DNA from 2 places in the Actinoplanes sp. NPDC051513 genome. Region 1 is predicted to be linked to the other one. Evidence: predicted binding sites of a transcription regulator. Region 1 holds the regulator's gene; the other holds the start of a gene.

Region 1 (11,705 bases):
CTGCCGCGCCCGCGGGAACATCGCCGCCTCGTAGGCGCCCAGCGCCGCCTCCACGTCCGTGGGGTGCGCGATGATCGCGTGCGCCAGCTCGGCGCCGTCCTGCATGGCGAGATTCGCGCCCTCTCCGGCGAAGGGCGACATCAGGTGGGCCGCGTCCCCGATCAGCGTGACGCCGGCCGTCCGCCCCCACCGATGCCCCACCGGCAGGGCGTAGATCGGCCGCGGCGTCAGCGTGCCCTCGCCCGCCGCGATGATCTCGCGCAGGTCCGGGTGCCAGTCCGCGAAGTGCGCGACCAGCACCTCCCGGCTGATCTCCCCGGTCGCCCAGTCGGACGGCTTCTTCACCGCCACGTACGCGCAGATCTCGTCGCCTGGCTCCTTGTGGGCGAGGATCCCTCGCTCGTCGTCCAGCGCGAACAACGACCCCGCCCCGACCACGGCCGCGACCCGGGGCTCGGCCGGGATCCGGAGCTCCACGAACGAGAGCCCCGAGTACACCGGCTGGTCCGGCGAGAGCAGCGACCGGATCCGCGACCAGGCGCCGTCCGCTCCCACGAGCAGCTCGGTCACTTCCGTGCGCCCGTCCGCGAAGGTCAGCTCGTGCCCGCCGTCGACCGGCCGCACCCCCACGACCCGCGAGTTCCACCGCACGGTCCCCTCGGGCAGCGAGTAGAGCAGCAGATCCCGTAGCGCCCCGCGCTCGATCTCGGGCCGCTCCCCGTTCCCCTCCTCGTCGAACAGCACCGCCGCGTGCTTGTCGAGCACCCGGGTGGCGTCCCCGCCCTCCAGCACGTGCCGCGCGAACTCGTCGAAGACGCCGGCCGCCCGCAGCGCCATCTGGCCCGACTCCTCGTGCATGTCGAGCATCCCGCCCTGGTGCCGCGCGTGCGGCGACGCATCCAGGTCGTAGACGACGGACTCGATCCCGTGCACCCCCAGCACCCGCGCCAGGGTCAGCCCGCCCAGCCCGGCTCCGACAATCGTGATCATCCTCGTGCTCCTCTCCTCCGGCCCCCGACCAGCCCATCACCGCCGGAGACCCGTCCGCAGGCGCTTTGCCCGGCCTTCACGCTACACGAACACGTTCGCTACGAACATGTTCGTCACGCCACAAAGAGAGCGGCCCTCTCCGGGAGGCGAGGGCCGCCAGAAACTATTTGTCGGAGACTCGGCGCGGGCGCCAGACGACCAACGCCGTGGACGGGCGCTCCTGGCGCACCAGGTCGCGGCCCGAGTACGGGCTCTCCATCTGGGCGATCCGGGCGTACGCCTCGTCGAGCTGCGCCTCCAGCTCGTGCAGGCGCTGCTGCAGGTCGCCGACCAGCTGCTCGAGGCCGATGATGCGCTTGATGCCGGCCAGGTTGACGCCGTCGTCCTGGCTCAGCCGCTGCACCTCGCGCAGCAGCGCGACGTCCCGCTCGCTGTAGCGGCGGCCGCCACCGCCCGCCCGGCCGGGCTGCACCAGCCCGAGCCGGTCGTACTGGCGGAGGGTCTGCGGGTGCATGCCGGCCAGCCGCGCGGCCACGGAGATGATCAGGACCTTCGCGTCGGAGGCCTGCTCGACCGAGATCTCAACCTCTTCATACATGTGCCACCTCCCGAGAACGTCCTAACTGCCCCGGCGCACGCGCGCCTCGAGCCGTTCCCGCCCGACCGGCGGGGTCAGTTTCGCGAAACGCTCCAGCGCGTCCCGTGCTTCCCCCGTGACGCCATCCGGCACCTGCACATCGACCGTGACGATCAGGTCGCCGGGTGGTCCGTTCTTGCGGGCCACGCCCTTGCCCCGGGCCCGCAGCTTGCGCCCGCTCGGCGTGCCGGGCGGGACCCGCATGGTGACCGGGCCGTCCAGTGTGGGCACCCGCAGGTCGGCGCCGAGCACCGCCTCGGCGATGCTGATCGGCAGGGTCAGCGTGAGGTCGTCGCCGCTGCGGCCGAACAGGTCGTCGGGACGGACGGCCACCTGCACGTACAGGTCGCCGGACGGGCCGCCGCGATCGCCGGGCTCGCCCCGGCCGCTGAGCCGGATCCGCTGACCGTCGGCGACGCCGGACGGGAAGCGGACGTTGATCGTGCGGCTCTTGGTCACCCCGCCGGTGCCGCGGCACTCGGGGCACTTCTCGTCGACGATCGTGCCCGCGCCCTGGCACTCGCGGCACGGCTCGGAGAAGCTGAACGACCCTTGGTTCCGCGAGATCAGGCCGCTGCCGTGGCACTGCGGGCAGGCGCGCGGCGTGGTGCCGGGCTTGGCGCCGTTGCCGTGGCAGGTGTCGCACTCGCCGGCCGAGCGCAGCGTCAGCGGCAACGTCGTGCCGCGTACCGCCTGGGTGAAGTCGAGGGTCACCTCGGTCTCGACATCGCGCCCGCGGCGCGGGCCACGCCGGGCGGCCCCGCCGCCCGGACCGCCGCCCGAGAAGATCGAGCTGAAGATGTCGGAGAAGCCGGCGCCGCCGAACCGGCGGTCGCCCGCGCCGCCCTGGGCGCCGGCGTTGGAGAAGCCGCCGAACAGGTCGGACGGGTCGAACTGCCCGCCCGGTGAGCCGGAGCGCGCGCCCCGGCGGAAAGCGCCGGAGCCGAACAGCGAGCGCATTTCGTCGTACTCTTTGCGCTTCTTGTCGTCGGAGAGGACGTCGTAGGCCTCGGACGCGGCCTTGAACTTCTCCTCGGCCTCCCGGTTGTCCGGGTTCCGGTCGGGGTGCAGGTCGCGGGCGAGCTTGCGATATGCCTTCTTGATCTCGTCGGTTGAGGCGGACTTGTTCACGCCGAGCACGGCGTAGAAGTCCTTCTCGAGCCAGTCCTTCGAGCTCATCTCGTCCACCTCCTCCTAGCGGTAGTCCCGCCCACCGCGTCGCGGTGGGCGGGACGAGCCTGTGAGATCACTCGGGGTCGGCGACCGCGACCAGGGCGGGCCGCAGCAGCCGCTCGCCCAGGGTGTAGCCCCGGCGCATGACCTCGATGCAGGTCGGCTCCGTGACATCGGCGGAGGTCTGGTGCGCGACCGCCTCGTGCCGGTTCGGGTCGAAGGGGTCGCCCTTCTCGCCGAACGCGGTGAGCCCGAGCTTGCCGGTCACCGCGGTGAGCGATTCCGCCACCGAGGCGAACGGTCCGACCAGGTCACCGTGCTCCCGGGCCCGGTCGATGTCGTCGAGCACCGGCAGCAGCGCGGTGAGCACCGCTCCCGTGGTGAGCTCGGCGGCGGCCGCCCGGTCCCGGTCGACCCGCTTGCGGTAGTTGGCGTACTCGGCGGTGATCCGCTGCAGGTCGTGGGTCCGCTCGTCGAGCTCGCCGCGCAGCGCCTCCAGCTCCACACCCAGGGCGGGCGTCTTGGCCTCCTCCTCGACGGTGGTGGCAGCAGCGCCCTCCTCCGGGTCGGCGGCGCGGTGGGCGCCGCCGGAGGTCTTGTCCTGGACCTCGGCGGTGCCCTTCGCCTTCGACTCGGCCTTCGGGTCTATCTTGCGGCGGTCCCGGATGACGACCCGCTCGGTCGCCTGACCGTCGTTCTCGTCGTCCGCGGCAGTCACTTCTTGTCGTCCTCCACGATCTCGGCGTCGACCACGTCGTCGCCGCCCCCGGCCGGGCCGGCGCCGGTCGCGCCCGCCGCGCCGGGACCACCGGTCGCGCCATCGGGCGCCTGGGTGCCGTCCGCGCCGCCGGCGGCGGCCTGCGTGCCGTCACCCTGCGAGTAGAGCAGCGAACCGGCCTCCTGGGAAACCTGCGAGAGCCGCTCGTGCGCCGACTTGATCTTCTCGATATCGGAGCCGCCGAGCGCGCCGCGCAGCTCGCCGAGCGCCTCGTTGATCTTGCTCTTGCTCTCTTCCGGCAGCTTGTCGCCGCTTTCGGCCAAGAACTTCTCGGTCTGCCACTGCAGCTGCTCGGCCAGGTTGCGGGTCTCCGCGTCCTCGCGGCGCTTCTTGTCCTCGTCCGCGTGGTCCTGAGCGTCGCGCATCATGCGCTCGATGTCGTCCTTCGGCAGCGCGGAGCCGCCGGTGATCGTCATCTTCTGCTCCTTGCCCGTGCCCAGGTCCTTGGCGGACACGTGCACGATGCCGTTCGCGTCGATGTCGAAGGAGACCTCGATCTGCGGGACGCCGCGCGGGGCCGGCGCGATGCCGCTGAGCTCGAAGGTGCCGAGCTTCTTGTTGTACGCCGCCATCTCGCGCTCGCCCTGGAAGACCTGGATGAGCACGGAGGGCTGGTTGTCGTCGGCGGTGGTGTAGACCTCGGAGCGGTGCGCCGGGATCGTCGTGTTGCGCTCGACGAGCTTGTGCATGATGCCGCCCTTGGTCTCGATGCCCAGGGACAGCGGGGTGACGTCGAGGAGCAGAACGTCCTTGACCTCGCCCTTGAGCACGCCGGCCTGCAGCGCTGCGCCCACGGCGACGACCTCGTCCGGGTTGACGCCCTTGTTGGGCTCCTTGCCGGTCATGCTCTTGACCAGGTCGGCAACCGCCGGCATACGGGTCGAGCCGCCGACCAGGATGACGTGGTCGACGGCGGAGAGCTTGACGTCGGCGTCCTTGATCGCGGACTCGAACGGGCCCTTGCAGCGGTCGAGCAGGTCCTGCGTCATGCGCTGGAACTCGGCCCGGGACAGCGACATGTCCAGGTGCAGCGGGCCGTCGGGGCCGGCCGTGATGTACGGCAGGTTGATGCTGGTCGTCGTCGCGGCGGACAGCTCGATCTTCGCCTTCTCGGCGGCCTCACGCAGACGCTGCAGGGCCATCTTGTCGGCGCCCAGGTCGATGCCGTGCTCGCCGCGGAAGGTCTTGACCAGGTGGTCGATGATCCGCTGGTCCCAGTCGTCGCCGCCCAGGTGGTTGTCGCCGGAGGTCGACTTGACCTCGATAACGCCGTCGCCGAGCTCGAGCAGCGAGACGTCGAAGGTGCCGCCGCCGAGGTCGAAGACCAGGACGGTCTGCTCCTTGGAGCCCTTGTCCAGGCCGTAGGCGAGGGCCGCGGCGGTGGGCTCGTTGACGATGCGCAGAACGTTCAGTCCCGCGATCTCGCCGGCCTCCTTGGTGGCCTGGCGCTGCGCGTCGTTGAAGTACGCCGGGACGGTGATGACCGCGTCGGTGATCGTCTCACCGAGGTACGCCTCGGAATCGCGCTTGAGCTTCATCAGTACCCGCGCCGAGATCTCCTGCGGCGTGTATTTCTTGCCGTCGATGTCGATCGACCAGTTCGTGCCGACCTCCCGCTTGACCGAGCGAATGGTCCGGTCGGGGTTGGTCACCGCCTGGCGCTTCGCGACCTCGCCCACGAGCACCTCGCCGTTGCGGGCGAAGGCGACGATGGACGGGGTCGTCCGGGAGCCCTCCGCATTGGCGATGACGGTGGGCTCGCCTCCTTCCAGAACGCTGACGCAGGAGTTCGTGGTGCCGAGGTCGATGCCGACCGCACGTGCCATGGTGTTCCTCGCTTCTTACTGAGCTCGGTTCGGTACAAAGGTTGAGTGGAACCGACTCAATGATGCCACGGGCCCGCCACTCGTCAAATCCAAGTTGAGCCAACTCGGCGCAAGTGCGTTCCCCGCCAGCACTTCGGTAGATACCTGTCCGGTCACGGCATACCGGCACCTGTTGTCCTGCATGCATAGATCGGGCACTCTTTACCCGTGACGACGCACGGTGACGCGGTCGGTCCATCGGCCATCGCCGCCGTGGACGCCACAACGCAAGAGCCCGCCGGCTCGGAGGAGAAGGGTCTGACGAGCGCGGTTCCGACCGATGCCGGGAACAACTCTGATCCTACGGAAGCCGTCGTGCCCCGTCAGCCACATCCCGATCCCGAGCCGGACGCGCCGTCGCCGGACGATGCCGCGATCGCGGAGAGTGATCAGGAAACCAAGATCGAGTTACCGGAAACGTCCCCCGAACCGGTCGAACACCAGGCGGTAGCGGTAACGGAAAGTTCACCAGAGCCGCCGCTGGTCGAGCCGCCCCCGGCGGTCGGGCATCTCGCCACCGCGCTGAGCCGGCTGCGCGCGGCGATCGGCGGCGCCTCGTACCCCCTGGTCATGCCGTCCGCCGAAGAGGCCCGCCGGGTCGGCGCCGCGCTGGTCGCCCAGCTCGACGACTACCTGCTGCCCCGCCTGGCCCGGCTCGACGCGCCGTTGCTGGTCGTCGTCGGCGGCTCCACCGGCGCGGGCAAGTCGACCCTGGTCAACAGCCTGGTCCGCACCCCGGTCAGCGCGGCCGGCGTGCTGCGGCCGACCACCCGCTCGCCGGTGCTGGTCAGCAACCCCTCCGACCTGGCCTGGTTCCGCCAGGGTCAGTTGCTGCCGGGCCTGGTGCGCACCCCCGAGTCCAGCGCCGACCCCCGTACGCTGCAGATCGTCTCCGCCCCCGCGCTCGGCGCCGGCCTCGCGTTCCTCGACGCTCCCGACGTCGACTCGGTCGTCGAGGGCAACCGCAAGCTGGCCGCGCAGCTGTTCGCCGCGGCCGACCTCTGGCTGTTCGTGACCACGGCCGCCCGCTACGCCGACAACGTGCCGTGGGAACTGCTGACCACGGCCCGGCTACGCGGCACGGTCATCGCCCTGGTCCTCGACCGGGTCCCGACCGAGGCCGCCGGCGAGGTCACCGCCCACCTTCAGGAAATGCTGGTCGCGCGCAACCTCGGCGCCGCGCCGCTGTTCGTGCTGCCCGAGACGACGCTGGACGGCCAGGGCCTGATCGCCGAGGACGTGATCGGCCCGCTGCACGACTGGTTCGGCCAGCTCGCGGCCGACGCCGGCGCCCGCGCGGCGGTGGTGCGGCAGACCCTCGACGGCGCGCTCGCCGCGCTCGGGCCCGCGGTCGAGGGCCTCGCCGACGCCGCCGACGAGCAGACCGTGGCCACCCGCGCGCTCGACGAACGGGTCACCGTCGCCTACCGCACCGCCCGGCAGACCGTGGTCGAGGGGCTGCGCGACGGCCGGTTGCTGCGCGGCGAGGTGCTGGCCCGCTGGCAGGAATTCGTCGGCACCGGCGAGTTCATGCGCACCCTGGAAAACCGCGTGGGCCTGCTGCGCGACCGCTTCGTCTCGGCGATCACCGGCCGCCCGCTGCCCGGGCGCAACCTCCAGACCGCGCTGGAGTCCCAGCTGGTCACGCTGCTGCGCGGGGTCGCGACCGACGCGGCCGAGCAGGCGTACGCGGCATGGCAGGCGCACCCGGCCGGCGCCGCGCTGCTCGACACCGAGCTCCAGCGCGCCTCCGCCGATCTCCCGCAGCGCGCCGACCGGCTGGTCCGCGACTGGCAGCAGTGGGTGCTCGGCCTGGTCCGCGAGCAGAGCGCCGAGAAGCGGGTGGTGGCGCGGGGCGCGGCGTACGCGGTCAACGGCGCCGGGCTCGCCGTCATGATCGCCGTCTTCACCTCGACGGCGTTCATACCGACCGGGCTCGAGCTGGCGGTCGGCGCCGGCACCACGGTCGCGGCCCAGAAGGTGCTCGAGGCCGTCTTCGGCGACCAGGCCATCCGCGGGCTGGCCAACCGCGCCCGGGAAGATCTGCTGTTCCGGGTCGGCGAGCTGCTCGACGCCGAGGCCGCCCGGTACACCGACCGCACCGCGGCGACCGGGCTCGACACGGCGCCCGCCGCCGACCTGCGCCGGGCCGCGCTCGACGTGGAGGCCGCCCGGCTGGAACTCGCGTTGACGGGGAGCGCGACATGAGCTTGATTGAGAAGGTGCGTGGCGCGCTGACCGGTGCGGACGGCCGGGTCGACTCCGAGGAGCTCGTGCAGCGGCTCGAGTCGCTGGCCAAGTTCCTCCGCTTGGTGGATCCCTATCTTCCCGACGCCGACCTGGTCGCTGCCCACACGCTCGTCGAGCGGGCCGGCAACCGGCTCTCGCTCTCCCGCGACCACACCGTCGTGGCGCTCGCCGGCAGCACCGGCAGCGGCAAGTCGAGCCTGTTCAACGCGCTCGCCCGGCTCAAGCTCTCGCCGGTCGGGGTGCGCCGGCCGACCACCGGCGCCGCGCACGCCTGCGTCTGGGGCCCGCTCGAGCCGGCCAACCAGCTGCTCGACTGGGTCGGGGTGCTGCCACGGCAACGCTTCATCCGCGAGAGCGCCCTCGACGGCGACGACGAGGCCGCCCTGCGCGGGCTGGTGCTGCTCGATCTCCCCGACTTCGACTCGATCGAGCGCAGCCACCGGCTCGAGGTCGACCGGCTGCTCGGCCTGGTCGACCAGGTGGTCTGGGTGGTCGACCCGCAGAAGTACGGCGACCGGATCCTGCACCAGGCCTATCTCTCCCAGTTCCGCGAGCACGCCGGCGTGACGATCGTGGTGCTCAACCAGGCCGACCGGCTGTCCACCCACGACACCGAGGTGGTGCTGGGCGACCTGCGCCGCCTGCTCGAGGAGGACGGCCTCCCCGGCGCGCCGGTGCTGGCCACCTCGGCCAAGCAGCCCGGCATGCTGCACGAGCTGCGCGAGACCCTGGAAAAGACGGTCGCCGACCGGCAGGCCGCGCTGCGCCGCCTCGCGGGCGACCTCCAGGCGGTCAGCGAGCCGCTCACCTCGATGATCGGGCCGCCCGCCGCCGAGGACGAGGTCGATCGAGCCACCGTCCGTCAGCTCTCCGAAGCGCTCTCCTCCTCGGCCGGGGTGAGCGCGGTCGCCGACGCCACCGCGGGCTCCTACCGGCACCGGGCCGCCGCGGCCACCGGCTGGCCCGTCGTCCGCGGGCTGCGCCGCCTGCGGCCCGACCCGCTGCGCCGGCTGCACCTGGCCGAGAAGGCACCGACCGACGCGGTCTCCACCGACGTCGTGCCGCGCACCTCGGTGCCCGAGGCGTCCCCGGCCCAGAAGTCCGCGGTCGGTCTCTCGGTGCGCGCCGTCGCCGCCCGCGCGGCCGCGCCGCTGCCGGCCATGTGGGGTCCCGCGCTGACCAACGCGGCCCGCTCCCGGGTCGACGACCTGCCCGACGCGCTCGACCGCGCGATCGCCAGGACCGACCTCGGCGTCGACCGCACCCCGCTGTGGTGGCGCGGCGTCGGCATCCTGCAGTGGCTGCTGGTGGCGGCCGCGGTGGGCGGGCTGGGCTGGCTGCTCGCCGGCTACGCCGTACGCATGCTCGCCCTTCCCGAGCTGCGCTACCCCAAGGTCGGCGCGGTGCCGGTGCCGACGCTGCTGCTGCTCGGTGGCGTCCTGGCCGGCCTGCTGCTGTGGCTGCTGCTCAAGCCGGTCGTCGACTGGGGCGCCCGCCGGGCCCGCGCCAAGGCCGAGCAGCGGATGCGCGCCTCGGTCACCGAGGTCGCCCGGGAATACGTGGTGGCCCCGGTTCGCGAGGTGCTGAACGCGTACGCCCAGGCGCGCGAAGCGCTCACGACCGTTCGTTCGGAGTAGTCTCCGAGCGTACGTGGACCGGTACGCTCGCGATATGTCGCCATCATCGACCCCGTTCGAGGCGGTTCTGCACGCGGCCCGCGACGTGGCGAAGCTCGACTGCGCGCTGGACGCCGAGATGCTGGGCACCGCCTTGCTCGGCAGCGTCTACTCGATCGCCGAGGCCGATCGGGCCGCGGCGGTGCGCGACTTCGTCGGCGAGTTCCTCTCCGCTACCACCCGCCGGCGCACGGCCTCCGCCACCACCATCCGCGAGGTGTTCGCGTCGCTGGTGCCCGACGCCGCCGGCGCCGCGCAGGTCAGGCGGGGAGCGCAGGCGCCGCCGTGGACGTCCGAGCTGGGCCGGGTACGCCCCACCGGCTGCTACGCGTACGGCGACGTCTACGGCGACCAGACGTCCTATCTGGTCACCTTCGCCTACGAGAGCGAGGACGGCGGCCCCGAGCACGCGGTCGTCGCCCTGGTCGACCACAACATCGGCATCACCAAGGACGTGTTCGTCGGCGCCTCGGCCGAGCGCATCCTCCAGCAGGTGCGCGAGATGTGCGCCGAGGACGAGCTGACCTGGTTCCGCGAGGAAGATCCGGGCCGCGTACGCGACGAGGTCGACCGCCACCTGGCGATCACCGACGGCCTCGGCTCGCTGCCGGCCGACGGCTCGCTCGCCACCGACCGGGCGCTGGCCGCGGCCCGCCTCGCGCTGCTGCCGAGAGCCAGCACCCCGCCGCTCTCCGAGCCGCCCTACCCGAGCAACACCGACCTGTCCCGCGACTTCCTGGCCAGTCCCGAGGCCGCCCAGTTCGGCCTCGACAAGGTGAGCGCCGACGACGAGCTGGCGTCCCTGCACTTCTGCGTCAGCCTGCTGCTCGACCACGCGGCCACGCTGCCCGGCGCCGACCCGCTGCGCTGGAGCCCCGCGGTGGCCGGCCTGTTTCTTCTCGACTGGGTGCACCGCCGCGCGGTGCTCGACATGGACGACGCGGCGATGCTGCCCAGGGTGACCCGGGCGTGGTCGGCCTACACGACGCGGAGGCGACGCCTGCCCGAGGCCGCCGCGATCCAGACCGACGAGCTGGTCGACGAGATGATCCCCGAGTTCGCCCGCCTCTACGCGACCGGCGAGCGCCGCAGCCCGGCCACGGCGGCCGTGGCCCAGCTGATCTCCGAGGGCGTCGACCCCGACGACCACGAGGCGATCGACGCCTGGCTCGACGCCAACCGCCACCGCCTCGACGAGCCGTAAGACGTCACGGGCCTGAGAGATCACGGGCCGCAAAGATCACGAGCTGTACGGGCTCACCAGTGGCCGCTGAGGTCGTCGGTGGGCTCGGCGTGGTGACGGCCCACCCGCGAGCTGCGGCGCTGGGCCGGGGTGTCGTCGGCGTGGTGCTGGCTGCCGGCTCGGTGGCTGCCGCGGTACGGGCGGTCGATCTGGTTGTCCTCGGTGCGCGCCTCGGGGATCAGGCGGCGGGTGTTGATGCCGCTCGGGGAGTAGCTGCGCTCGAGGATGCGGGACGGGCGGATGTTCTGCGGACGTTCGGCCACGGGTGACCTCCGGCTGTGCTCGGACCGGTCGGGCGACCGGTCGTTGTCGGTGGAACGGGCGCATCGACGCTGGTGGTGCCGCGACGACGAGTCGTCGCTATCCGGAATATCCGATAAATCGGGGAGGGCGTCGCCGCCGCTCGCAAAGTCCACCGGATCGAGGGCCGGGGAAGCGGGGTCGAGAGCGCGAGAAGGCGGGGACGAAGCGGGCCGGGCCGACCGCCCGGCCACCGATGGCAAATGCGGAAGAGCGGGCATTCCGGGCAACGCCGGGAAGGCCGCCATCGCCGGCGCGTGTTCCGACGAGCCCGATCGGCCGGGCTTGGCCGACTTGTCAGAACCGGACTTCTTGGATCCGCGGGTCGCGTGCTTCCCGGCGTACGGGAAAGTTTGCTGGGCGGCACGAGACGGCTCGGACCGGACCCGGCGTTTGCCGGCCTCACCGAGAAGCCGGCCCGCCCGCAGCGCCGTCCCCGCGACGCCCGGCGGCAGAAGCGGCGGCGAGGCGCCCACCCGGGAGTCGGGATGCACGGGACCGGGCAACGCCGGCGGCAGGAACGGGACGTCCATGGTGTCGGTGCCGCCGTCGGCGAGCTCGTTGGAGCCCGCGGTGATCGCCGCGAGGGTGGGAACCGACGCCAACCCGACCAGCAGCGCCACGATCAGCACATATCGTCGAGTCGGTCCGGAGAAGCCGGAGTCGGCCCGGTACACCCCGTTCAGCCGCCTCCGCATGACCTTGAGCGGCGGCACGAGGTCGTCGTCTGGCACGGCCGGCCCCCTCCTACGAAAATGATCAACATGGATCGGTCTCGGTCAGAAGGTCGAAC
Region 2 (11,705 bases), on a different contig from region 1:
CGAGGCCGACGAGCGGACGCTGCGCGAGATCTACCTCGCCGCGTTCGAGCGGGTCGTGACGACCGCCGATCCGTGGACCGTCATGTGCTCGTACAACCGGCTGCACGGGGTGCACGCGTCGGAGAACCGGTGGCTGCTCACCGACGTGCTGCGCGACGAGTGGGGGTACGACGGGCTGGTCGTCTCCGACTGGAACGCCGTCCACCACCGCGTCCGCGCGCTGACCGCGGGGCTCGACCTCGAGATGCCCGGCGCCGGCGGCAAGACCGACGCCGAGATCGTGGCCGGCGTGCGCTCGGGCGAGCTCGACGAACGCGTCGTCGACGCGGCGGCCCGCCGGGTGCTGCGCCTGGTCGCCCGTGCCTACCCGGGCGCCGATCTCGTGAACGGGCCGGTCATGGATCTGGGGGTGACGCCCGGTGACCGCCTGTCCCGTGAGCAGCTTGTCCTTCTGCGTGCCGACGAGCACCACGAGCTGGCCCGCGAGGCGGCCGCCGGCTGTGTGACGCTGCTGCGCAACGAAGGCCCGGCGCTGCCGATGGATGCCTCAGGCGCCGACCAGGTCGCGGTTGTCGGCGCATTCGCCGCGCATGCCCGCATCCAGGGCGGCGGATCGTCGGGGGTCGACCCGACCCGGGTCGACAACGCGCTCGACCTGCTGAACGAGGCCTTCGGCGACCGGCTCGCGTACGCGCCCGGGTATGTCCACACGCCCGAGGACGCCTACCAGGACGACCTCGACGCGTATCTCGCGGCCCACGACGCCGCTTTCGTCGACGACGGGACGGGCCCGGCGCGCCGGTCGGCCACGCTCGCGAAGGCGCTGCGCCTGGCCGCGGCGGCCGAACGTGTCGCCGCCGGTCCGCTGTCGGCGCGGGCCGTCCGGCTCATCGACGATGCGGTCGCGGTGGCCGGGAGCGCCGACGTGATCGTCGTCTTCGCCGGGCTGCCCCTGGCTTTCGAGCAAGAGGCCGACGACCGTACGACGCTCGCGCTGCCCGCCGACCAGATCGCTCTCCTCGGGCGGCTGGCGGATCTGCGGGAGCGGACCGGCGCGCGGCTGGTCGTGGTGCTGTCCAACGGCGCGGCCGTGACCATGGACCCGTGGCACGACCGGGTCGACGCGATCGTCGAGGCCTGGCTGCCGGGGCAGGCGGGGGCGGGCGCGGTCGTCGACGTCCTGCTGGGCCGGGTGAATCCCGCCGGGAAGGTCGCCGAGACGTTCCCGCTGGCGCTCGAGGACACCCCCGGCTACGTGACGTGGACGGGGGAGCGCGGCACCGTGCTCTACGGGGAAGGCGTGTTCATCGGGTATCGCTGGTACGACGCGCTTCGCCGGGCCGTGCGCTACCCGTTCGGCCACGGGCTGTCGTACACGACGTTCGAATACGCCGACCTCGACGTCGAGACCGCCGATGCCGTACGCGTCTCGTGCACGGTGACGAACACCGGCGCCCGCGCCGGGCGTGAGATCGTCCAGCTCTACGTCGGCGACCCCGACGCCGCCGTCCGCCGGCCCGTGCGCGAGCTGCGCGGGTTCGAGAAGGTCACCCTCGAGCCCGGAGAGAGCACGCGCGTCTGTTTCGACCTCGCCGGCCGCGACTTCGCCTACTGGGACGTCGCGGCCGACCGCGGCGACGGCCGCTACGGCGCCTGGCGGCGCGAAGGCGGCGAGTTCGTCATCGAGGTGGGCGCCTCGTCGCGCGACATCCGCCTGCGGACCGGCATCGAGCTGCCCGACGACCCCGGCCTCGCGCCGCTGGTGCCCGACGAGCGGCTGCTCGAGCTCGGCTCGTCGCGCTTCACCCAGGGCTACCGCGGGTAGCCCGCGTCGTCGAGCGCCTTGGTGGCGAGCTCGCGGCCGAGGGCGACCATCTCGGCGGCGCGGTGGAACTCCATCACGCCGCCCGCGGTGACCGGCACCGCGATGTGCACGTCCGGCGGCAGGCCCGCCATCCGGTACCGGGCAATCATGTCCTGCATGGCGTCCAGCGAGCTCGTGATGACGTCCGCCAGGCGCAGATCGGCCGGAAGGGCAGCCTCGGCCACCTCCGCGACAGCCTCCGTCGTGGCCGGGGCCGCCGGATCGCCGGCGCGCAGCTGTATCGCGTGCCGCAGACGGGTCCGCCACTCCGCCGAACGCGGGCGCTTGGCCGCGGTGCGGATCGGAGCGGCGGACTCGTGATCGGGCCGGCGGGCGAGCAGCGAGACGGCCACGGTGAGATCGGCCGGCACCGAGGCGGTCGGCTCGATGGGCACGGGGTTGAGCAGCCCGCCGTCGGCCAGCACGCGGCCGTCGGCGACCACCGGGGTGATCAGCCCCGGGATGGCGATCGACGCCCGGATCGCGGAGCGCAGCGAGCCCCGCTGGAACCACACCTCACGCCGGGCCGTGATGTCGGTGGCCACCGCCGTGTACGGGATCGGCAGGTCCTCGATCTGTGTGTCGGTGAGAAAGGCGTCGAGGTGATCGATCAGCCGGTCCGCCGTGATCATGCCGGGCGCGGACCACTTGGGGTCGAACAGCCGCAACACGTCACGCTGCTTGAGCCCGGTCACCCACTCGGTGAACTCGGCCAGCCGCCCTGCGGCCATCACCCCGCCGACCAGGGCGCCCATCGAGGAGCCGGCCACCGCCACGATCTCGAAGCCGCGCTCGCCGAGCACCTCGATGACGCCGATGTGCGCGAATCCCCGCGCGCCACCGGAACCCAACGCCAACGCCACCCGCCGCGACACGATCCGATGCTAGTGGGAGTCTTTCCCGATGGGGAACGCACGCAGTCTCGCCGCCGGCCAGGTCTGCCGCATTTACACGTACGAAGTGAGCACCGGCGCGACGACGCCGGCGCACACCGGCTCGACCGTGTTGTTCGAGGCGCCGAACTGGACCGCGGACGGCGACCTGATCGTCAACGGCGACGGACTGCTCTGGCGCCTGCCGGCCGACGGCTCGGACCCGCCGCGGCAGATCCCGCTCTCCGGGGTGCCGGGGTTGAACAACGACCACGTGCTCGCGCCCGGCGGCGAGACGATCTACGTCTCCGCCGACGACGGGCACATCTACGAAGCGCCGCTGAGCGGTGGCGCGGTGCGCCGGGTGACCCACGAAGACCGCCTGCATTTCCTGCACGGCATCAGCCCGGACGGCGCGACCCTCGTGTACGTGGGGATCGAGCAGCACCGATGGGAGGGCGCCGTCCTCTTCACGATCGGCCGCGACGGCGGGCCGTCCACCCGGCTGACGGACGGCGGACCGGACGACGGCCCCGAGTACACGCCGGCCGGCGACTGGATCTATTTCAACACCGAGCGGTTCTCGGGCCACGCGCAGATCGCCCGGATCCGCCCGGACGGTCGCGAGCCGCAGCAGCTCACCGGCGACGAGCGGGTCAACTGGTTCCCGCACTTCGCCCCCGACGGCGGCCGGGCGGTCTACCTGAGCTACCCGCCCGGCACCCTGGGCCACCCGGCCGACCGGCTGGTCCAGCTGCGGCTGGTCGACGGCGACGCCTGGGACGCGCCGCGAACGCTCGCCGAACTGCCCGGCGGCCAGGGAACCATCAACGTCAACAGCTGGTCCCCGGACGGGAGCCGCTTCGCCTACGTCGACTATCCCGCAGGCTGAAGCAGCTTCTGCGCCGGCTGCCATGGCCCGGTCGAGGTGGCTGGTTGCCGCGGGTGCGGCCCGTCGCTGACCGCCGGTATCTCGCAATGTGGCGACCGCTCTCAGCCAGCGGGACCCTGCTTCCACCTGCCCGCACCCACTCATGAGGTGTCTAGGCGGCCCGCCAGGCGTCGCGCAGGCGGACCCGGGCGCCGCTGCGCAGGACCGCGTTGCTGTAGATGCGCGACGCGATCCAGAGCAGCAGCGGGATGACCGCGATGATGCCGGCCAGGGCGACCGCGGCCTGCCAGGCCGGGACCACGCCGAGCGCCAGCCGGACGGGCATCAGGGTGGGCGCGAAGATCGGGATCAGCGAGAGCACGGCGACGAACTGGGAGTCGGGATCGGACGGCAGGATCGAGATGCCGATGACGTAGCCGACGATCAGCAGCATCATCACCGGCGTGACCACGGCGGTGACCTCCTCCTGCCGGGAGACGAGGGAGGCGACCGCGGCGAAGGCGAGCGAGTACGCGGCGTAGCCCAGCAGGAACCAGATGATCAGCCAGATGATGGTGCTGAGCGCCGCGGTGATGTGCAGGTCGAGCGAGCCGGTGGCGAGGCCGATCGCGACGCCGGACAGGGCGATGACGGCGACCTGGATCAGGCCGACGACGCCAAGGCCGAACACCTTGCCGACCATGAGCTGCCGGGGTCGTACGGTGGCCAGGATGATCTCGACGACGCGGCTGGACTTCTCCTCCACGACGCCCTGGGCCACGGCCTGCCCGTTGAGCAGCAGGGCCATGTAGATCAGGATGCTGGTGAGGATGCCCAGGATCAGCTGCTGGCCGTTGGCGTTCTTGGGCGGCGACAGGGGGGTGACGGTCACCGCCGCCGCCGAGATCGAGGCGGCGACCTTGGCCGGTTCGCCACCGAGGGCGGTGACCTGCTGGTCGAGCACCGTGCGCTGGGCCACGAGCTGGAGCACCGACTGGAGCCCGTCGTCGATCTCGCTCTTGACCACGACCTGGATCGGGCTCGTGCCGGTGACCAGCAGCGCGTCGAGCGTGCCGGCGTCGACCTGAACGCGCCCGGTGGCCTCGTCGACGTCGTGGGTGCGGACGTCGACGTTGATCGAGGCGGCCGTCGAGGTGAGCGCGGGTGTCAGAGCGGCCGCGGCCGGGGTGACGCCGACATCCAGATAGGACGGGCCGTTGTCGGCGAGTTTCGCGATCAGGGCGATGCCGATCAGGATGAGGACGCTGACCAGGGTCGCGATGCGGAAGGCCTTGGAGCGCAGCCGGGTGGCGATCTCGCGGCCGGCGATCAGCCAGATCATGCTGGTTCTCCCTCGGTGGGGGCGCTGACGATGTGCCGGAACAGATCGGTCAGGGAGGGGCGGCTGCGGGCGAACTCGTGCACCGGCCCGGTGGCGAGCGCGGCCCGGAGGATCGCCTGGTCGTCGGCGCCGTCGTCGAGGGCCAGCCGGGTGCTTGCCTCGGACTGGTCGAGGACGGTGACGCCGGACAGCCCGGCCGTCCATCCCGGCGGGGCGGCCGGCGCCTTGACGACCAGCTCCTCCGGCCCGCCGGCCCGGAGCTCGTCGACCGTCCCGGCCGCGACCATGCGGCCCTGCCGGACGATGCCGACCCGGTCGCAGAGACGTTCGACGAGGTCGAGCTGGTGACTGGAGAACATCACCGGCACGCCGGCGTCGGCCTTGTCGCGCAGCACGCCGCTCATCACGTCGACCGCGACCGGGTCGAGGCCCGAGAACGGCTCGTCGAGGACCAGGATCTCGGGATCGTGGACGAGCGCGGCGGCCAGTTGCACGCGCTGCTGGTTGCCCAGCGAAAGCTTGATCAGGTCGTCGTCGCGGCGGGCCGCGACGGCCAGCCGCTCGACCCAGACGTCGACCGAGGCGCGCGCCGCCGCCGGTGACATGCCGTGCAGCCGGGCCAGGTAGATCAGCTGTTCGGCGACCTTCATCCGGGGATAGAGCCCGCGTTCCTCGGGCATGTAACCGATCTTCCGGCGGGTGCCGCGGTCGAGCGCGTGGCCATCCCACCGCACCGCGCCCGCGTCCGACGCCAGCACGCCGAGAACGATGCGCATGGCGGTGGTCTTGCCGGCGCCGTTGCTGCCCACGAGGCCGAAGATCTCCCCGGCGCGCACCTCGAAGGTGATGCCGTCCAGGGCGATGACGTCGCCGTAGCGTTTGCTGACCTGATCGATCTCCAACTGGCGTCTCACGGAAAATGTGATATCACTTTGATAGAGGACGGGCAAGACCCGGCCGGAAGAAGAGAGGGGACAATCATGGTCTCCAACCTGCTCGTCGTGCTGTGCGCCGATCGCGACACCCAGCCGGTCGTCAACACCGGCACGCTCTACCACTGACCCCATGGCAGAGCGCAAGAGCATCCTGCTGCGGCTGGATCCGGCCGTTCACGATGCCCTGGCCCGGTGGGCCGCCGCCGAGCTGCGCAGCACCAACGCGCAGATCGAGTACCTGCTGCGGCGGGCGTTGCAGGCCGAGGGCCGGCTGCCCACCGACGCCGGGCGGATGCGGCGTCCCGGACGCCCCCGCCAGGAAGCGACGGGCGAGGCGGGCGAGGCGGGCGAGGCGGACCGGTAGCGGCCGGGCTGTTTTTCGCTCGCAGTGAACGCCGGAAGACAGCGCGACGCTCCGCGGTTGAGTCGGCCGTACTCAACTTCTCGGAGGTGCCCGGTGTCCACCAAACGACTCCCCGTCTTGTTCCTCGACGACATCGTGCTGCTCCCGGGCATGATCGTCCCGATCGAGCTGGACGAGGCCGCCCAGGCCGCCGTCGACGCGGCCCGCACCTCGGCCGGTTCCGAGCTGCTGATCGCCCCGCGGCTCGAGGACCGTTACGCCACCCACGGCGTGGTGGCGAGCGTCCGGCAGGTCGGCAAGTCCCGCGGCGGATCGCCCGCCGCCGTGCTGCGTACGGGTGTGCGCGCCCGCATCGGCAGCGGCGTGACCGGGCCCGGCGCCGCCCTGTGGGTCGAGGCCGAGCCGGTCGAGACCGCGGCCCCCGGCGAGCACGCCCGCGAGCTCGCTGCCGAATACAAGCAGCTGGTCGTCTCCGTGCTCGAGCGCCGCGAGGCGTGGCAGGTCATCGAGTCGGTCAGCGCCATCGACGACCCCAGCGACCTGGCCGACACCGCCGGCTGGGCCTCGTACCTGACCAACGACCGCAAGCGGGAACTGCTGGAGACGCCCGACGTCGAGGCCCGGCTGCGGCTGCTCGTCGAGTGGACCAAGGACTTCCTGGCCGAGTCCGAGGTCAACGACACGATCGAGCAGGACGTTCGCGAGTCGGTCGAGAAGCGCAACCGGGAGTACCTGCTGCGCGAGCAGCTCAAGGCGATCCGCAAGGAGCTCGGCGAGGGCGAGCCGGACGGCAAGGACGACTACCGCGCCCGGGTGGAGGCGGCCGACCTGCCCGAGTCGATCCGTGAGGCCGCGCTGCGCGAGGTCGGCAAGCTCGAGCGGGCCGGCGACCAGAACCCCGAGGCGGGCTGGATCCGTACGTGGCTCGACACGGTTCTCGACCTGCCCTGGAACGTCCGTACCACCGACGCCACCGACCTGGCCGCCGCCCGGGCGGTCCTCGATGCCGACCACCACGGCCTGGACGAGGTCAAGGAGCGCATCGTCGAGTACCTCGGCGTCCGCGCCCGCCGCGAGTCCCGCGGCCTGTCGGTCGTCGGCGGCCGCGGCTCCGGCGCGGTGATCCTGCTGGCCGGTCCGCCCGGGGTCGGCAAGACCTCGCTGGGCGAGTCGGTCGCGCGCACGCTCGGCCGCAAGTTCGTCCGGGTGGCGCTGGGCGGCGTGCGGGACGAGGCCGAGATCCGGGGCCACCGCCGTACGTATGTCGGCGCCCTGCCCGGCCGCATCGTGCGGGCCATCAAGGAGGCCGGCTCGATGAACCCGGTCGTGCTGCTCGACGAGGTCGACAAGGTCGGCAGCGACTACCGCGGCGACCCCGCGGCGGCGCTGCTCGAGGTCCTGGACCCGGCGCAGAACCACACGTTCCGCGACCACTACCTCGACCTCGACCTCGACCTGTCGGACGTGCTGTTCATCGCGACCGCCAACGTCCTCGACACGATCCCGCAGGCGCTGTTCGACCGGATGGAGCTCATCTCGATCGACGGCTACACCGAGAACGACAAGGTCGCCATCGCCCGCGACTTCCTGGTGCCCCGGCAGCTGGAGCGGGCCGCCCTGTCTCCCGGCGAGGTGACGGTCACCGACGACGCTCTCCGCGAGATCGCCGCGAACTACACCCGCGAGGCCGGCGTACGGTCCTTCGAGCGGTTGCTGGCCAAGGCGTTCCGCAAGGCCGCCCTGCGCGAGCTCCCGGCGACCGTCGAGGCCGCCGACCTCAAGGACCTGATCGGCCGGCCGCGGTTCATCCCCGAGTCGTCCGAGCGGACCGCCGTCCCCGGCGTGTCCACCGGCCTGGCCGTCACGGGCATGGGGGGCGACGTGCTCTACATCGAGGCGTCGCTGCTGCCCGGCGACAAGGGCGGGTTGTCGGTCACCGGGCAGCTCGGCGACGTGATGAAGGAGTCGGCGCAGATCGCGCTCTCCTACGTGCGAGCCCACGCCGAAGAGCTCGGCATCTCGCCGGAGCAGCTCGACCACCCGATCCACCTGCACGTGCCCGCGGGCGCGGTGCCCAAGGACGGGCCGTCGGCCGGGGTCACGATGACGACCGCGCTGGTCTCGCTGCTGCTCGGCCGCAACGTGCGGGCCGAGGTCGGCATGACCGGCGAGGTTTCGCTCACCGGCCGGGTCCTGCCGATCGGGGGCGTGAAGCAGAAGCTGCTCGCCGCCCAGCGGGCCGGCCTCACCGAGGTGTATCTGCCGCAGCGCAACGAGCCCGACCTCGACGAGGTCCCCGCCGACGTGCTGGCCGCGCTGACCGTGCACGTCGTCTCGGACGTCCGCGAGATCCTGGGCACGGCCCTGGAGCCCGTGTCGGCCGGCCTCGTCGCGGCGGCCTGAGCGGCTGAGGCCTGAGGTCTGAGCGGTCGACGTGGGCGTGCAGCCCGGCGTCGGCCGCTCAGTCTGTCTTGCCGACGACCAGGAGCATCACGTGGTGGCCGACGTTGACGGCGTGGTCGGCGAACCGCTCGTAGTAGCGGCCCAGCAGCGCGCCGTCGACGGCGGCCTCGACGCCCAGTGGCCACTCGGAGCTGAGCATCACCTTGAACAGCTCGCTGTGCAGCTGGTCCATCGCGTCGTCGTCGCTGTCGAGCCGGCCCGCCACCTCGGCGTCGCCGTCGGCCAGCGCTGCCACGATCTTCCCGGCCAACTCGTCGGCGACCGTGCTCATCGCCCGGAACATGACCGTCAGCTCGGGTGCGACCGCGGGCACCGGGTGCCGGCGCAGCGTGGCCCGCGCGACGTGCGCGGCCAGGTCGCCCATGCGCTCGAGGTCGGCGGCCGCCTGCAGCGCGCTGAGGGCCACCCGCAGCTCGTCGGCGACCGGCTGCCGGCGGGCGATGAGGTCGAAGACCCGGTCGTCGACGACGCGGTAGAGCACATCGATCTCGGCATCACGGACGGTAACCTGCTGGGCGAGGGTGTGATCGGCGGCGAGCAGGGCGGCGCTGGCCTGGCGCATCGCTTCCCGGACGGCTTTGGCCATGGTGACCAATGAGCTGCTGACGCGTGCGAGCTCGTCGTGGAAGTCCTGGCGCATCGGCAAATGCTATGCGCCGGCCGGCGCCGAAAACGCATAGTGACTCAGGTCACACAGATTGGTGAATCTTGGACGAACCGGCCGTCGTCTTGCCAGGTGTGAAACGGAGTCTGGACGCGGCCGACGAGGGCGAGCTCGTGCGCCGCACCGCCGCCGGCGACCGGCGCGCCTTCGACGAGCTCTACCGGCGTACGTCGCCATGGCTGCTCACCCGGCTGCGCCGCCGGTGCGCCGACGAGGACGTGGTCGCCGACGTGATGCAGGAGACCTACCTGGCGGTCTGGCGGGCCGCGGGCAGCTTCGCCGGGGCGGGGACATCGGGCAGCGCGGTCGGCTGGCTGTGGACCATCGCCGCCCACCGCCTGGTCGACGCGTTCCGCCGGCGGGCCCGGCACAACGACGTGCCGGCCGTGCCGCTGGCCGAGACGGTCGCGCCCGCCGCCGAGGACGAGGTCATGTCCGGGCGGGTCGGTCAGGAGCTGGAGCAGGCGCTGCTCGTGCTCCCGCCGGAGGCGCGTCAGGTGCTGCGGGCGATGGTTCTCGACGGATTGTCGGTGCGGGAGACGTCGCTGTTGCTGGGCGTGCCGGAAAGCACGGTGAAGTCCCGGGCCCGGCGGGCCCGGATAGCCCTCCGGGAGGCGCTGTCATGACCACGCATCCGAGCGCCGCGGCGATCGCCCGCTACGCCGACCCGCGGGCGGATCTCGACGAGGTCACCATGTGGTCGGTCGAGGTGCACCTGGAGGAGTGCGCGGACTGCCGTGCGCGGCTGACCACCGGCCCGGCCCTCCTCGAGCGGGTCGCGGCCGCTGTGGACCGCGAGATCGCGGCCGGACCCACTCCGGCCCGCCGCCGGCACTGGTCGGTGGCGCGCAACCGCTGGCTGGTCTGGCACCTGGTTCCGTGGCTCGTCATGACGGTGGCGGTCCTGGCGTGCGCGGTCCTGCTGCAGGCCGTGGAGCCCCGGGTTCCGCTGGTGTCGCTGCTGGCTCCGGTGGCGCCCCTGCCCGGGGTGGCGATCGCGTGGAGCCGGCGCCACGACCCCGCCTGGGAACTGATCGCGGGAACGCCCGCCGCCGGGCTGGCGATGCTGCTCCGGCGTACGGCTGCGGTTCTGATCGTCGTCGTGCCGGCGCTGGCCGTGGCCGGCAGCCGGTCCGGCGCCTCCCTGGCCCTCACGCTGCTGCCCTGCCTGGCCTTCACCGCCGCGACCATCGCGCTGGGCGCCTTCGTCGGCGTGCAGCGCGCCGCGACCGGCCTCGGGATCGCCTGGACGCTGGCCGTGCTGGTGCCCTCCCTGGTCACCGTTCACGTGCCGGCGGTCCTGCGACCCGGCAGCTCCGGGGTGTGGGCGCTGCTGACGCTCGCGCTCGCCGGTCTCGCCGCGACGCGGGCCGCCGACTTCCGCCGGCTGTCCAGCCACAACTGAGGAGAATCGATCATGCGTACGGTGAGCGCGGCCGAGACGGCACCCACCACCTATCCGTGGGCGGTCGACGCCGAGGGGCTGAAGGTGCGCGCCGGCCGGCACCTGGCCGTCGACGGGCTCGACCTGACCCTCGGCGCCGGCGTACACGGTCTCCTGGGGCCGAACGGGGCGGGAAAGACCACCCTGATGCGCGCGCTGGCGACGGTGGTGAAACCGGCCGGCGGGCGGCTGACCCTGCTCGGGGAGCCGGTCGGCGGACGGGCCGACCTGCGGCGGGTGCGTCGCGGGCTCGGCTACCTGCCGCAGCAGTTCGGGTTCTACCCGCGCTTCACGGTGCGCGAGTTCGTCGAGTACATTGCCTGGCTCAAGGAGATGCCGAAGGCGGAGGTGCCGGGCGCGACCCAGCGGGCCATCGACCGGGTCGGGCTGACCGCCAAGGCCGACGCGCGGATGAAGACGCTCTCCGGCGGCATGCTGCGCCGGGCCGGCATCGCCCAGGCGATCGTGAACGACCCCGCGGTGCTGCTGCTCGACGGGCCCACCGTCGGCCTCGACCCCGAGCAGCGTCTCGACTTCCGCGAGCTGCTGCGCGACGTCGGCGTCGACAGTTGCGTGCTGGTGTCCACCCACCTGGTCGAGGACGTGGTGGCCGCCTGCACCGACGTGGTCCTGATGAACGAGGGCCGCCTCGTCCACCAGGGCACCCCGGACGACCTGGCCGCGCAGGGCGGCGAGGGCGACGCCGGCGACTCCCCGGCCGAGCGAGGCTATTCCGCGCTGTTGCGCCGGCACCGGGCGCAGCACGGCCAGACGGACGCCGGCGGGGCGGAGGCCGGCCGATGAGCCGGGTCTTCGGCATCGAGCTGCGTCGCTCCGCGGCCCTCGGGTCCGCCCTGATCCTGCTGGTGATCGGCGTCCTGCTGCT

Evidence for each region. The regulator HspR, encoded in region 1, represses chaperone genes until heat shock. The targets are predictions, from matches to a motif close to TTGAGTNNNNNNNACTCAA.
Region 2: lon (endopeptidase La) is a predicted target of HspR. The motif match lies at 6,306-6,324, and genes of this name have one in related genera.

Annotation. Positions count from the first base shown of each region.
Region 1 is NZ_JBITDW010000007.1:415,723-427,427, reverse strand. Features, by position in the region: gene ACIA5D_RS24995 (FAD-dependent oxidoreductase) at 1-990, opposite strand, end outside; gene ACIA5D_RS24990 (heat shock protein transcriptional repressor HspR) at 1,154-1,588, opposite strand; gene dnaJ (molecular chaperone DnaJ) at 1,610-2,806, opposite strand; gene grpE (nucleotide exchange factor GrpE) at 2,874-3,518, opposite strand; gene dnaK (molecular chaperone DnaK) at 3,515-5,404, opposite strand; gene ACIA5D_RS24970 (ABC transporter) at 5,759-7,651, shown strand; gene ACIA5D_RS24965 (GTPase family protein) at 7,648-9,330, shown strand; gene ACIA5D_RS24960 (hypothetical protein) at 9,365-10,573, shown strand; gene ACIA5D_RS24955 (hypothetical protein) at 10,627-11,646, opposite strand.
Region 2 is NZ_JBITDW010000002.1:90,171-101,875, forward strand. Features, by position in the region: gene ACIA5D_RS05745 (beta-glucosidase) at 1-1,825, shown strand, start outside; gene ACIA5D_RS05750 (patatin-like phospholipase family protein) at 1,813-2,739, opposite strand; gene ACIA5D_RS05755 (TolB family protein) at 2,768-3,628, shown strand; gene ACIA5D_RS05760 (ABC transporter permease) at 3,780-4,949, opposite strand; gene ACIA5D_RS05765 (ABC transporter ATP-binding protein) at 4,946-5,863, opposite strand; gene ACIA5D_RS05770 (hypothetical protein) at 5,882-6,010, shown strand; gene ACIA5D_RS05775 (hypothetical protein) at 6,015-6,248, shown strand; gene lon (endopeptidase La) at 6,399-8,651, shown strand; gene phoU (phosphate signaling complex protein PhoU) at 8,710-9,351, opposite strand; gene ACIA5D_RS05790 (RNA polymerase sigma factor) at 9,450-10,001, shown strand; gene ACIA5D_RS05795 (hypothetical protein) at 9,998-10,780, shown strand; gene ACIA5D_RS05800 (ABC transporter ATP-binding protein) at 10,793-11,623, shown strand; gene ACIA5D_RS05805 (hypothetical protein) at 11,620-11,705, shown strand, end outside.